DNA from 4 places in the Effusibacillus lacus genome. Region 4 is predicted to be linked to each of the others. Evidence: riboswitches for the same ligand, from Rfam matches in the RefSeq annotation. Region 4 holds a riboswitch; each other region holds the start of a gene.
The links. A riboswitch is a leader RNA that binds a small molecule or an ion and turns the genes downstream of it on or off. The one in region 4 is predicted to bind S-adenosylmethionine.
Positions count from the first base shown of each region.

Region 1: it holds a riboswitch for S-adenosylmethionine, as region 4 does, so the genes downstream of both, EFBL_RS16760 (methionine ABC transporter ATP-binding protein) here and metH (methionine synthase) in region 4, are expected to answer to the same signal.
Region 2: it holds a riboswitch for S-adenosylmethionine, as region 4 does, so the genes downstream of both, EFBL_RS14575 (methylenetetrahydrofolate reductase) here and metH (methionine synthase) in region 4, are expected to answer to the same signal.
Region 3: it holds a riboswitch for S-adenosylmethionine, as region 4 does, so the genes downstream of both, EFBL_RS01030 (2,3-diketo-5-methylthiopentyl-1-phosphate enolase) here and metH (methionine synthase) in region 4, are expected to answer to the same signal.

Region 1 is NZ_BDUF01000097.1:38,078-41,179, reverse strand. It holds gene leuB (3-isopropylmalate dehydrogenase) at 1-586, shown strand, start outside; gene EFBL_RS16765 (PilZ domain-containing protein) at 730-1,128, shown strand; SAM riboswitch class I at 1,235-1,361, shown strand; gene EFBL_RS16760 (methionine ABC transporter ATP-binding protein) at 1,454-2,467, shown strand; gene EFBL_RS16755 (methionine ABC transporter permease) at 2,511-3,102, shown strand, end outside.
Region 2 is NZ_BDUF01000084.1:20,566-23,667, forward strand. It holds gene EFBL_RS14570 (shikimate dehydrogenase) at 1-751, shown strand, start outside; SAM riboswitch class I at 1,147-1,303, shown strand; gene EFBL_RS14575 (methylenetetrahydrofolate reductase) at 1,412-2,308, shown strand; gene ggt (gamma-glutamyltransferase) at 2,431-3,102, shown strand, end outside.
Region 3 is NZ_BDUF01000004.1:62,236-65,337, reverse strand. It holds gene EFBL_RS01035 (MtnX-like HAD-IB family phosphatase) at 1-252, opposite strand, end outside; gene EFBL_RS01030 (2,3-diketo-5-methylthiopentyl-1-phosphate enolase) at 321-1,547, opposite strand; SAM riboswitch class I at 1,637-1,804, opposite strand; gene EFBL_RS01025 (pyridoxal phosphate-dependent aminotransferase) at 1,906-3,072, opposite strand.
Region 4 is NZ_BDUF01000003.1:80,498-83,599, reverse strand. It holds gene EFBL_RS00590 (multicopper oxidase domain-containing protein) at 1-781, shown strand, start outside; gene EFBL_RS00585 (YciI family protein) at 832-1,146, opposite strand; SAM riboswitch class I at 1,242-1,345, shown strand; gene metH (methionine synthase) at 1,432-3,102, shown strand, end outside.

The DNA.
Region 1 (3,102 bases), on a different contig from region 4:
AATTGAACGGATTGTACGAATGGCATTTGTTATTGCCAGAAACAGAAAAAAGCTTCTGCATTCGGTCGATAAAGCCAACGTGTTGGAATCATCCCGGCTCTGGCGGGAAACGGTGAACCAGGTTGCCAAAGATTACCCGGATGTACAGTGTGAGCATATCCTGGTGGACAATTGTGCCATGCAGTTGATCCGCAATCCGCGCCAGTTTGACGTATTGGTTACCGAGAACATGTTTGGAGACATCTTGTCGGATGAAGCGGCCATGCTGACAGGATCGATCGGCATGCTGCCCTCTGCCAGCCTTGGGGCACAAGTCGGTCTGTATGAACCGATTCACGGTTCAGCACCGGACATTGCAGGGAAGGGGATCGCCAATCCCTTGGGAATCATTCTGTCAGCGGCAATGATGCTCCGCCATTCCTTCGGGTGGGAACAGGAAGCTGCCATAATTGAACAGTCGGTTCAAGAGGTTCTCGCAAAGGGTGCTCGGACTGCTGATCTGGCCGGTCCCCAAGACACCAAAGTATCAACATCTGAGATGGGAGACCTGATCGTACAGGCGATTGGCTGCAGAATTCCGTCCTGATCTTGGGCGTTGCCTACGGGCAACGCTTTTTCTCTACCAAAATGGGGTCATTAAAATAGGACTTGAGTAACTGGAGACCGGAAGAAAATTTTGATAACTTAAAACTGTCTCCTTTAATCTCAAAGTAAAGGCTGGAAATCAGCATGCAGCGGAGGGAGCATTACAGGATTCCACTGAACGCCTTTTGTTCGCTTCAACTAAGAAAGCTTGGCAACCGGTATATGCCTATCGGAAAACAGTTTGAAGTCGTATTGAGAAACATCTCCGGAGGAGGACTCTGTTTTGTTTCGGAACGTGACATTCCTGTCAGTGAAGAATTGATCTGGAAATTTGATGTGAACTTACCTGAACAACAGTTACAGGTTTATGGCCAACTGGTATGGAAAAAATCGACATCCGATCAATTCCAATATGGTGTCAAGTTCGTCTTTTTCACTGACAGGGAGCAACGGGAACTGATGTCGAAACTCTACCAGCTTCAAATTCGAAGCCGGAACCAAAAGAACATGAACTCCGATGAAAAACCTAATTGCCGGACATGACCTGCTTTTAATGCAGGATTTTTTATTGACTAACTGACATGAAATAGGTATACTGAGATTTGTCTTTTTAGTATAAAATATTCATAATTCATATAAACGGTAATTCTTCTTATCCAGAGAGGCGGAGGGACAGGCCCAATGAAGCCCGGCAACCGGTTCGTCTGAAGCAATCGCTTTAGACGGGCGGCATGGTGCCAATTCCTTCAGGTATCCGAATACCTGACAGATGAGAAGGGACATTCGAAATGAAAGCCCTTTTTCAGTCTGTAGAAAAAGGGTTTTTTCTATGACGGCAAACTTCAGAGCGGAAATGGGGGTGTTACGTATGATCCAATTACAGGATTTGCATAAACACTATATCGTCGGAAAATCGGAGGTACCCGCGCTGAGCGGCATTCACCTGTCGATTGGGAAAGGAGAAATATTCGGGGTCATCGGTCATTCCGGTGCCGGTAAAAGTACGCTGATCCGCTGCATGAATCTGTTGGAACAACCTACTTCCGGGCGGGTGATTGTGGATGGAGTTGACCTTACATCGCTTACTGCCAGGGAACTGCAGGAGAAACGCCGGAGAATCGGAATGATCTTCCAACATTTCAATTTGCTGTCTTCCGCCACGGTGGGTGAAAACATTGCGTTCCCTCTGCAATTGGCCAGACGTCCAAAAGCGGATATTGAGCGCAAGGTAGCGGAACTGTTAAAGCTTGTAGGATTGGAGCAGCATCGGGACAAGTATCCAGCCCAACTGTCAGGCGGTCAGAAGCAGCGGGTGGGCATTGCCAGGGCACTGGCCAATGATCCTGCCGTGCTGCTTTGCGATGAAGCTACGTCAGCGCTGGATCCGCAAACTACCAATTCGATTCTGGCCTTGCTGCGGGACATAAATCGCCAGTTGGGCATCACAATCGTGCTGATCACGCATGAAATGCATGTGATCCGTTCTATTTGCGACCGGGTGGCTGTCATTGACGGGGGACAAATAGTCGAGACCGGACCTGTGGCAGATGTGTTCTTAAGGCCTCAGCACCCCACCACAAAGGAATTTGTGGAGCAAGTGGCCGATTCGATGGAATTGCAGGAAACGGTGGCCCACGAGAAAGCGGTTGGAGACCGGACGATTGTTCGGATCACGTTCCTTGGGGAACAAACTTATCAACCGGTCTTGTTCGAAACCATGATGGAAACCGGGGCTTCTTTCAATATCCTGCAGGGCACCATTTCCCGCATGAAAGACACACCTTACGGACAGCTGGTGGTTGAACTGGACGGCAAGAAAGAGCAGATTGTGAACACGGTGACTGCGCTTCGGAACCGTGGACTCGAAGTGGAGGTGATCTGAATTGGAAATCAGCTTTGTGAACCTCGAATGGGCGGAAATTGGAATGGCGACGATAGACACGCTCATTATGCTGGGCCTGTCCGCATTGTTTACCGTTATCATCGGTCTTCCGGTGGGAGTGTTGTTGTTCCTGACTTCCAAAGGACAGTTATTGGAAAACCGGCTGTTCTACGCAACCGCTTCCTTTGTGGTCAATATCCTGCGGTCCGTACCGTTTATCATTCTGATGATTCTGTTGATTCCTTTTACCAAGCTGATTGTCGGGACATCCCTCGGGATCCAGGGTTCGATTCCACCGCTTGTGATTGGCGCGGCCCCATTTTTCGCAAGGCTTGTGGAAACTTCTTTGCGGGAAGTGGACAAGGGAGTCATCGAAGCAGCCCAATCGATGGGGGCAACCCACTGGCAAATCATTTCAAGGGTTCTGCTGCCTGAATCCCGTCCCGGACTGATCGCCGGCATTACAATTACGACTGTGGCATTGGTGTCATATACCGCAATGTCAGGCGTTATCGGCGGGGGCGGTTTGGGGGATCTGGCCATACGGTATGGCTATCAGCGCTTTCAAACAGATGTCATGTTGGTAACGGTCGCCATACTGATCGTCCTGGTGCAAATTCTGCAGTCCATCGGCG
Region 2 (3,102 bases), on a different contig from region 4:
TCCCGTTACTACCGGCAACAGCCTGACGGTGGCAACTGCCATCCAGGCCACGCGGCAAGCGGCAGTACTGATGGATATTGAACCGTCGAGAGCCCATTTGGCGGTCATTGGCGCAACCGGATCGATTGGCGCCATCTGCGCGAGGATGCTGGCCCCACATGTGGGGAAACTGACACTGGTTGCCAGGGATGAAGCCAAGTTGGAGCAGTTGGCCTCTTACATCATGAGCGAATCGGGCAAAACGGTGAATGTCTCGACAGATCCACGCCATACCGTACGAAAAGCGGAGCTGGTCGTGACCGTTACAGGCAGCGCCGATACGGTCCTGTATCCGGAGGATCTGCGCCCGGGTTCCGTCGTGTGTGATGTGGCCCGCCCCCGCGACGTGGCCAAGACAGTGGCGTTGCAGCGGCCGGACGTCTTGGTGATTGAAGGCGGCCTGGTAGAGGTGCCGGGAGAGTATGAGTCGAAGTTCCGGTTCGGGCTGCCCAAGGGGGTTGTTTTTGCCTGTATGGCAGAAACGATGATCCTCGCTCTCGAGAAACGATATGAATGCTTTACCCTTGGCCGCAACATTCGTGTGGAGCAGGTGCGGCAAATCGATGAACTGGCAAGAAAACACGGATTCAAACTGGCCGGGTTCCGTTCATTTGGCAAGCAACTGACGCCCGAAATGATTCGCGAGATCCGTAAAGTTTCGGCCCCCACCGGTTCGAAGAAGGGAAAGGCCGTCAAAGCCAAGCGCTCTTAACTCTTTAAAAAAAATAAAATTGGTTTGACATAGTGTATGAAAGAAAGTATATTTATGGAACGGGAGTTTTGCATGGGGTGATTATCAGCCCCTGCAAGCTGTAGGGATTGTACGGAAGGATTGCAATGAGGGATCTGTTGGGGCGAACCTTACACCGCTTGTCGTGGCCAAAGACGGAGTTTGGCCGGGGTACGTCAGGCAACAGGCAGGACGGCAGATGTGGCCGTCACACCCGATGGCGCAGGTGGGGCCGTCGGGACTCTTCTTAAAAAAGCACCCATTTGCCGGGAAGCAGATGGGTGCTTTTTTTCCACTCAAAATTATATTGACATACCACCCCGGTATCCATTACTCTTTCGATAGAGTATTTGTTTCTGACAATTTCAAAAGAACCGCTCTTATCCAGAGTTCGGCTGAGGGACTGGCCCGATGAAGCCGCGGCAACCGGCCTGAGCGACCCGGATTCGATTTACCGCCACGAGAAGCGGAAACTGTCCGGAGTACAGGCACGGTGCCAATTCCGACACAGGGATGGCCTGTGAAAGATGAGAGAGGGTTGGCTGCGTATATAGCGAACCTCTTTCTCACAGAGAAAGAGGTTTTCGTATTTTGCCAGACCCCGGGAGGAGAGGTTCCCAATACCTTCAGAGGAGTGGAACTATGTATCAGATTCACGGATTGAGAGAGAAGCTGAGTCTTGGAAAAAGCGTTGTGACCGTGGAGTTGGAGCCGCCGAAAGGGGCGGATCCGATGCCGACCATGCTGACGGCGAAGCATTTGCGGGGGTATGTCGATGCGGTGAACATCGCCGATTCCCCGATGGCAACGCTGCGGATGAGTCCGATTGCGCTCTCCCACATCGTACAGCAAGACCTGGGATTGGAAGCCATCTTCCATCTGACCTGCCGTGACCGCAATATCCTGGGGCTGCAGTCGGAACTGCTGGGGGCAGCCGCACTTGGTGTCCGCAACATCCTGACCCTCACGGGCGATCAGCCCAGCCGGGGCGATCATCCGGAAGCACGGGGTGTATTTGAAGTGGATGCCATCGGACTTGTGAAGATTGCAAAGCGTTTGAACGAAGGTTCCGACCTGGCGGGCAAAGCATTGAATGCCCCAACTGACTTCTTTATCGGCGGTGCGGCCAATCCTGGAGCGGACGATCAGGAAGTGGAGTTCTCCAAACTCCGGGCAAAGGTGGAAGCCGGCGTCAGATTCGTACAGACCCAGCCCGTGTTCGATGTGGAAACGGCCCTGCGGTACCAGGAACGGGTGGTAAAAGAGGGCCTTCCTGTCTACGTACTCTACGGTATTTTGCCGCTCAAAAGCGCCAAGCAAGCCCGCTTCCTGAATGAGAAAGTTCCCGGTATTACAATCCGCCGGGAAATCATTGATCGGGTTGAGGCGGGTGGCCGTGAAGCAGGCGTTGAAATCGCGCAGGAGCTGTACTATGCTCTGAAGCCCCATGTGGCGGGGGTTCACCTGTATCCCCTCAACAACCTGCAAACGGTTTATGATGTGCTGGAAATCAAAGTAGAGCCTTCCATCGCGCTGTGAACCGGTAACATGTAGAAGTCTATCAGGTAACGTCTACTTTTGTCGAATCTATTGAATAGTCTTTCAATTTGGCGGTACGATAGTTTTGTACTGCCTTTTTCTATTCTACCAGGGGGGATTCTATGAGAGTTAGAGCTTTGGCTTTGGCATCCGCAGTGATGCTGGCAAGCGCTTCTCCGGCACTCGCCAGGGTGCCCGGGGTGGACGACAAGATGCTGGGGGCCACCCAGGGTATGGTGGCTGTCTCCCATCCGTTGGCTGCTCAAGCGGGAAAGGAGATTCTGGCAAAAGGCGGCAACGCGGTGGACGCGGCTGCGGCGATCCAACTGTCACTGAATGTGGTCGAACCGATGATGTCGGGAATCGGCGGCGGCGGGTTCATGATGATTTATCTCAAGGACCAGAACAAGATCACCATCCTGGACAGCCGGGAAATGGCGCCGAAAAACGTCGACCCCAAACTGTTTCTCGACAAGGACGGCAAGCCCGTTCCCTGGTTTGAACGCCATACCGGCGGCAAAGCGGTGGGCGTACCCGGAACCCTGAAAGGAGTGGAAACGGCTCTTGCAAAGTATGGCACCATGAAATTGGCGGATGTGATCGACCCGGCCATTGCCTACGCGGAGAATGGGGTTCCCGTTAACTGGGCAACCGCCATGTACATTAAGGATGACGTCAAAAAGCTGCAGCAATACGGCACTGCAGGCCAGGTATTCGTGCCAAACGGTACGCCGTTGCAGGAAGGCGATCTGCTGGTACAGCCCGACTTGGCCAAAACCCTGAAGCTGATCAAG
Region 3 (3,102 bases), on a different contig from region 4:
AAAGTCGATGCCGCCGCTTGTCACCAGAAACGGAATACCGTTGGCCTTGCAATAGGCAACAAACTCGGCAAACCCGTTCCGGATTTTCACAGTATCTTTGGCATATTGGACAAGTTCTTCTCGCCTGACAGACGGTATTAGGGAAAAGAGCTTTCCGACACCTTCCTGAACCGAAATGCGTTGGGACAGTATGTCATCCTTGATCGCTTCCCAGCCATCCGGTCCGAAACGCTCCATAAGGGAGATGATCATGTCCCGTTCGGTAATCGTCCCGTCAAAGTCACAAAAGATTACGATCGACTTGCTGTCGTTTGCCAAACTCATTTCCCTCCCCATAATTCAAGTGCTTTGGCCAGTTCCGGACTCTTTGCCGCAGCTTCCTGCAGGCCTTCCCCCTTCACAACCGCGTCAATCGCCGCAGCAAACGCTCTGCCTCCGGCTGCGGAACCACCCGGATGCCCGTGAATCCCGCCGCCCGCATTGATCACCTGGTCGTTCCCCAAGTCTTCATAAAGACGGGGTACCAGTCCCGGATGAATGCCTGCCGAAGGCACGGGGAAAACCCTCTTGAGCAAGCCCGATTCCTTCCGCAACTCCGCTGCAATCGCCAGAGTCTCTTCTCTCTCAAGTGCCACCGACCCGTATGCAGACGGATACAGAACCAGGTCCGCGCCTGCCACCCGCATGATTTTTCCAAGAATGATGGGGGCACTGATCCCGTATTGCGGTGACGGATAAATCGCTCCTGCCAGTGCCGGGTGTGCCATGATCGGAATGTTGATTTCCGGGTCTGCTGCCAGTCGGTGCAGCACATCATAACCGTATGCCAGGACGTTGAGCAGCAACGCATTGGCCCCGGCCCGTACCGCACGCTTGGCTTTCTCGACAATCTCTGTTACAGGTCCTGCCAAGTTGGCCGCATAAAGCACTTTTTTGCCCGTTTCTGTCTCCGCCCGCCCGGCTGCCTTGATACAGGCCTCAATTCGCTTCTCAAACGGCGCATACGTATCGTCAAAGAATATCTCATCGTCCTTTACCAGATCCACGCCGCCAAGTGCCTGCTGGTAGAACAGCTCCGCCAGCGTCTCGCTGTCGTATCCGATGCAGGATTTGAAGATGGACATCAACAGCGGCCGGTCATAGACCCCCAGGCTTTGTCTGACCCCGTCGATTCCGAATTTGGGCCCGGGAAAGCGCTTCGTGTAGGAGTCCGGCAAGTCAAGATCCACCAGCTTGATGGCACCGTCCATGGACAGTTTGCCAAAAACAGATGTCAGAAGAGCCGGAATATCCGGCGTAAAGTTCAACGTTGGATATGCAATCTTTAACAGCGCTTTCCCATTGCGTTCCTCATCTCTGCCCAGTTCTTCAACCGCCACCACATGCCCCAGGTGTTTCTTCATCTGTTCCTGGCGCTCGGCAGGCAGATCCGTCCAGGAGCCGACTGTCAGACCTACTGCAATGCCCTGTGCTTTTTTATGAAAATCTCCACTTCCGTGTACGAGATAGGTTGCTACTACGTAATCTTGCTGGTTCAAATCCCCCATGTGTTTACCCCTTTCACCAACACCGCCAAGCAAAATCAAAAACGCCCCTTTTCCGAAGAAAAGAGGCGTATATCAAATCAATCCCTCGCCTCTCATCTCTCAGAATTGCAACATTCTGCAGGAGTTAGCACCATTGATCCGCATGAAGGGAAGATGTTTCTTTCTCGGTGATACGGGTTCCATTGGAACCCCGCACTTTTGCGAATCCGGTTGCCGGGCGTCATCGGGCCAGTCCCTCAGCCTGCTCTGGATAAGAGTCTAACTAATTATGCAATTGGAAAATTTGTAAACTTAGAGAAATAATACGATAGGCAGGAGGAGGTGTCAATAATTTTTTTGACAATTTTTTGAGAGACAACTACAGCCCAATCCGCCCCAGCCGCTCGACCGCTTCCCGCAGCCGGTCCTCCGGTGCCAATAACCCGACTCGCACATAGCCCTCGCCGCTTTTTCCAAAGCCGATCCCGGGCGCCATCACCACATGGGCCTTGTCCAGCACATAGTCGGCAAACTCCACCGATCCCATACCATTGGGGATCGGAACCCAGGTGAAGAAAGAGCCTTTCGGAGCGGGGCAATCCCATCCCAAATCCCGCAAGCCGTCTACGAGCACATCCCTTCGGCTTTCATAAACGGCCACCAATTCCCGCACGCAGTCCTGCGAGGAGCGCAGTGCCGTAATGGAAGCCCGTTGAATGGCCGCAAACAGACTTACGTAAAAATGGTCCTGGACCAGATTGATCAAAGAGATTACATCACGGTTCCCCAGTGCAAAGCCGACCCGCCAACCGGCCATGTTGTAAGTCTTTGACATGGTGTAAAACTCAACGCCCACCTCTTTCGCTCCCGGGATCTGCAAGAATGAAACCGGCTTCTCACCGTCAAAACCGATTGCGCCATACGCAAAATCATGGGCGACCACAATCCCGTGCCGTGCGGCAAAGTCCACCGTGTCCCGGAAAAATTGCTCATTCGCAGTCGCAGCCGTTGGGTTGTTCGGGTAATTCAGGAACATCAGCTTCGCGCGCCGCAGCACATTTTCCGGAATGATTGAGTAGTCCGGCAAAAAGCGGTTCTCCCGCAGAAGCGGCATCATCACCATCTCCCCGCCGCTCATGGCCACTCCCGACCAATAATCAGGATAGCCGGGATCCGGTACCAGGCACACATCCCCTTTGTTGAGCAAGCACTGGCTGATCTCCACCAGTCCGACTTTTCCCCCGAAAAGAATGGCGACTTCGGAAGCGGGATCAAGATCCACATCAAACTCCCTCTTGTACCAGTCGGCAATCGCCTCCTTCAATTCCGGCAGCCCGGAAAAAGGAGAATACCGGTGGGTCACAGGGTCAAGCACCGCTTCCCGCATGGACTCCACAATGTGAGAGGGGGTCGGCAGGTCGGGATTTCCCTGCCCCAAATTGATCACGTCATACCCTTCTGCTATATACGCATTGGCTTTTCGAACCAGCGCCGAGAAAAATTGCTCGGGCAGCCGCCGGAGCCGATCTGCCGGTTGCACAATCATCTGTCACTGCCACCTTTCCGCGAACAAAAA
Region 4 (3,102 bases):
TGAGATTGCTCCCGGGGTAAAGTACAAAGCCTGGACCTTTAACGGAACGGCTCCCGGACCGGTCATCAAAGTAAAAGAAGGGGACACCATCAAATTCAAAATGAAAAATCTGGACCCGAAAGTCCCCCACAGTATGGACTTTCATGCGGTACACGCATCTCCGAGCAAAGACTTTGCCGATATCCATCCGAATGAAGAAGGCGTATTCACTTATCCGGCTATGACACCGGGCGTATTTATGTACCATTGCGGAACCAAGCCCGTATTGCTGCATATTGCCAACGGCATGTACGGTACGATTATCGTTGAGCCAAAAGACGGATATCCCACCGACAAAGAAATCAATCGGGAATTCATCATTACCCAGTCTGAATTCTACAAAGAAAACGACCTGAATGACATGACGAATGGAGTTCCATCATACGTTCTCTTCAACGGAAAGCATCCGGATCTCAGCAAGCCGTTCTATGCCAAAGTGGGAGACAAGGTTCGAATCTACTTCAACAACGTGGGTCCGAACGAAGTCAGCAGTTTCCACGTGGTAGGAACCACTTTTGACACCGTATATGTGGACGGCAATCCGAAGAACGTGCTGAACGGCCTGCAAGCTTATACTGTACCTGCATCTGGCGGTCTGGTTGTTGAGTTCAGGGTGTTGAAGGAAGGAACTTATCCGATCGTAACCCACCAGTTTAACCATGTTCAAAAAGGTGCGCTGGCCAAACTGATTGTCACCGCAGACGGCAACCCGCCGCAAACCGCTGACAAGTCCAGTCATTAAATGAAAGATTTACACCTCTCCCGCAAGGGGGAGGTTTTTTGCTGATTTGACTATTCTGCCATTCCCATATGCCGGTTCTCTTTGCAGGAGAGTTCAAGTACACGCAGTTCGTAGCTTTCAGCTCCCGATTGTACAAACGGATCCGCTTCGGCGATTCGTTTTGCTTCTTCATAGGAGGCGGCCTTAATGATGATCATACCGCCTTTGGAATCGGCAAAAGGTCCGCAGAGCACCAATTGATCTTTTTCCTCCAGGGCCTGTAAGTGTTTCACATGTGCGCGAATCAGATTCTCTGTCAGACTTTGGCCCGGGTTCTTGGTAAGCAAAATTACATAGCGGATGAACTGATTGTCCGGGGTATTCATTCGGTCCAGCCCCTTTCCGGTTTTTTCCTCTTATCCACTATCTTGACATGTGCCCCGGTTTCATGCAAACTAAATTAAAATCCAAAATAGCAAGACTTCTATCCAGAGTGGCGGAGGGAACTGGCCCGATGATACCACAGCAACCGGTGCGCGGCACACGGTGCTAATTCCAGCAGATTGACATTCTGGAAGATAGGAGGAGCGGACACCGAAGTTTGGCCCTCTCTGACAGGAGAGGGTTTTTAGTTTGCAGGGGGCGACCCTCATTAGGTAAGGGGGAGAAGCATGACGGCACGCGGACAATTGTTGCGCGAACAAATGAAGAAGAAGATTCTGATCCTTGACGGTGCGATGGGGACGATGATCCAGCAGGCGGGACTTACGGCTGACGATTTTGGCGGGGAAGAATACGAAGGCTGCAATGAATACCTGAATCTGACACGTCCCGATGTGATTCAAGGAATTCACGAGCAGTACCTGGCAGCGGGGGCCGACATCATTGAAACCAACACCTTCGGTTCCACCCGGCTGGTGCTGGCTGAATACAACCTGCAGGACAAGGCTGACGAGATCAACCTGGCGGCTGCCCGTTTGGCGGTGGAAGCGGCCCGCAAATACTCGACGCCGGAATGGCCCCGCTTTGTTGCGGGGGCTATGGGCCCCACCACCAAGACGTTGTCTGTGACCGGCGGAACCACCTTTGAAGAGTTGATGGAAAACTATTACCGGCAAGCCAAAGTGTTGATTCAGGGCGGGGTGGACATGCTGCTGCTGGAAACGGCCCAGGATACTCTCAATGTCAAAGCGGGCAGTCTTGGAATCAGGAAAGCGTTTGAGGAGCTGGGCGAGGAACTTCCGCTGATGTTATCAGGAACCATCGAACCAATGGGAACCACGCTGGCAGGCCAGAATATCGAGTCGTTCTACATCTCGCTGGAACATTTGAAGCCGATCACCGTGGGACTTAACTGTGCAACGGGACCGGAGTTTATGCGGGACCATCTGCGAACTCTGTCCGAATTGGCCCAGTGTGGGGTCAGCTGCTATCCGAACGCAGGATTGCCTGATGAGAACGGACATTACCACGAATCTCCGCAAGCATTGGCGAAAAAAATGGCCGGGTTCGCAGAACTGGGCTGGCTGAACATTGCGGGGGGCTGTTGTGGCACGACACCCGAACATATCCGCGCCCTGGCGGAAGCATTGAAAGATTACAAGCCCAGACAGGAAGCCGGAGGACACCTGCCGGCCGTTTCCGGTATTGAGACAGTGTATCTGGAAGCGGACAACCGTCCTTTGATGGTCGGAGAGAGGACGAACGTTATCGGTTCCAAGAAGTTCCGAACACTGATTGCGGAGGGCTTGTATGAAGACGCGTCGGAAATTGCCCGCGCCCAGGTGAAGAAAGGGGCGCACATCATCGATATCTGTCTGGCCGATCCGGACCGGGACGAGTATGGCGACATGGAGAATTTTCTAAACTATGTCGTCAAGAAGGTGAAAGTGCCGTTGATGATTGACTCCACCGATGTGCGGGTGATGGAGCTTGGCTTGAAACATTCGCAAGGGAAAGCCATTCTCAACTCCATTAACCTTGAGGACGGAGAGAAGCGGTTTGAGGAAGTGGCCCCTCTGATTACCCGCTACGGGGCGGCGGTAGTAGTAGGAACCATCGATGAGACCGGAATGGCGGTTACCCGGGAACGCAAGCTGGAAGTGGCCAAGCGATCCTATGATCTGCTGGTAAACAAGTATGGCGTTAATCCGCAGGACATTATCTTCGATCCGCTGGTATTCCCGGTAGGCACAGGGGATGAGCAGTATATCGGGTCGGCGTTGGAGACGGTGGAAGGAATCCGTTTGATCAAGGAATCGATGCCGGAGTGCGGCAGTATTCTTGGAATCTCCAACGTGTCCTTTGGTCTTCCGCCTGCGGGCCGGGAAGTGCTCAATGCG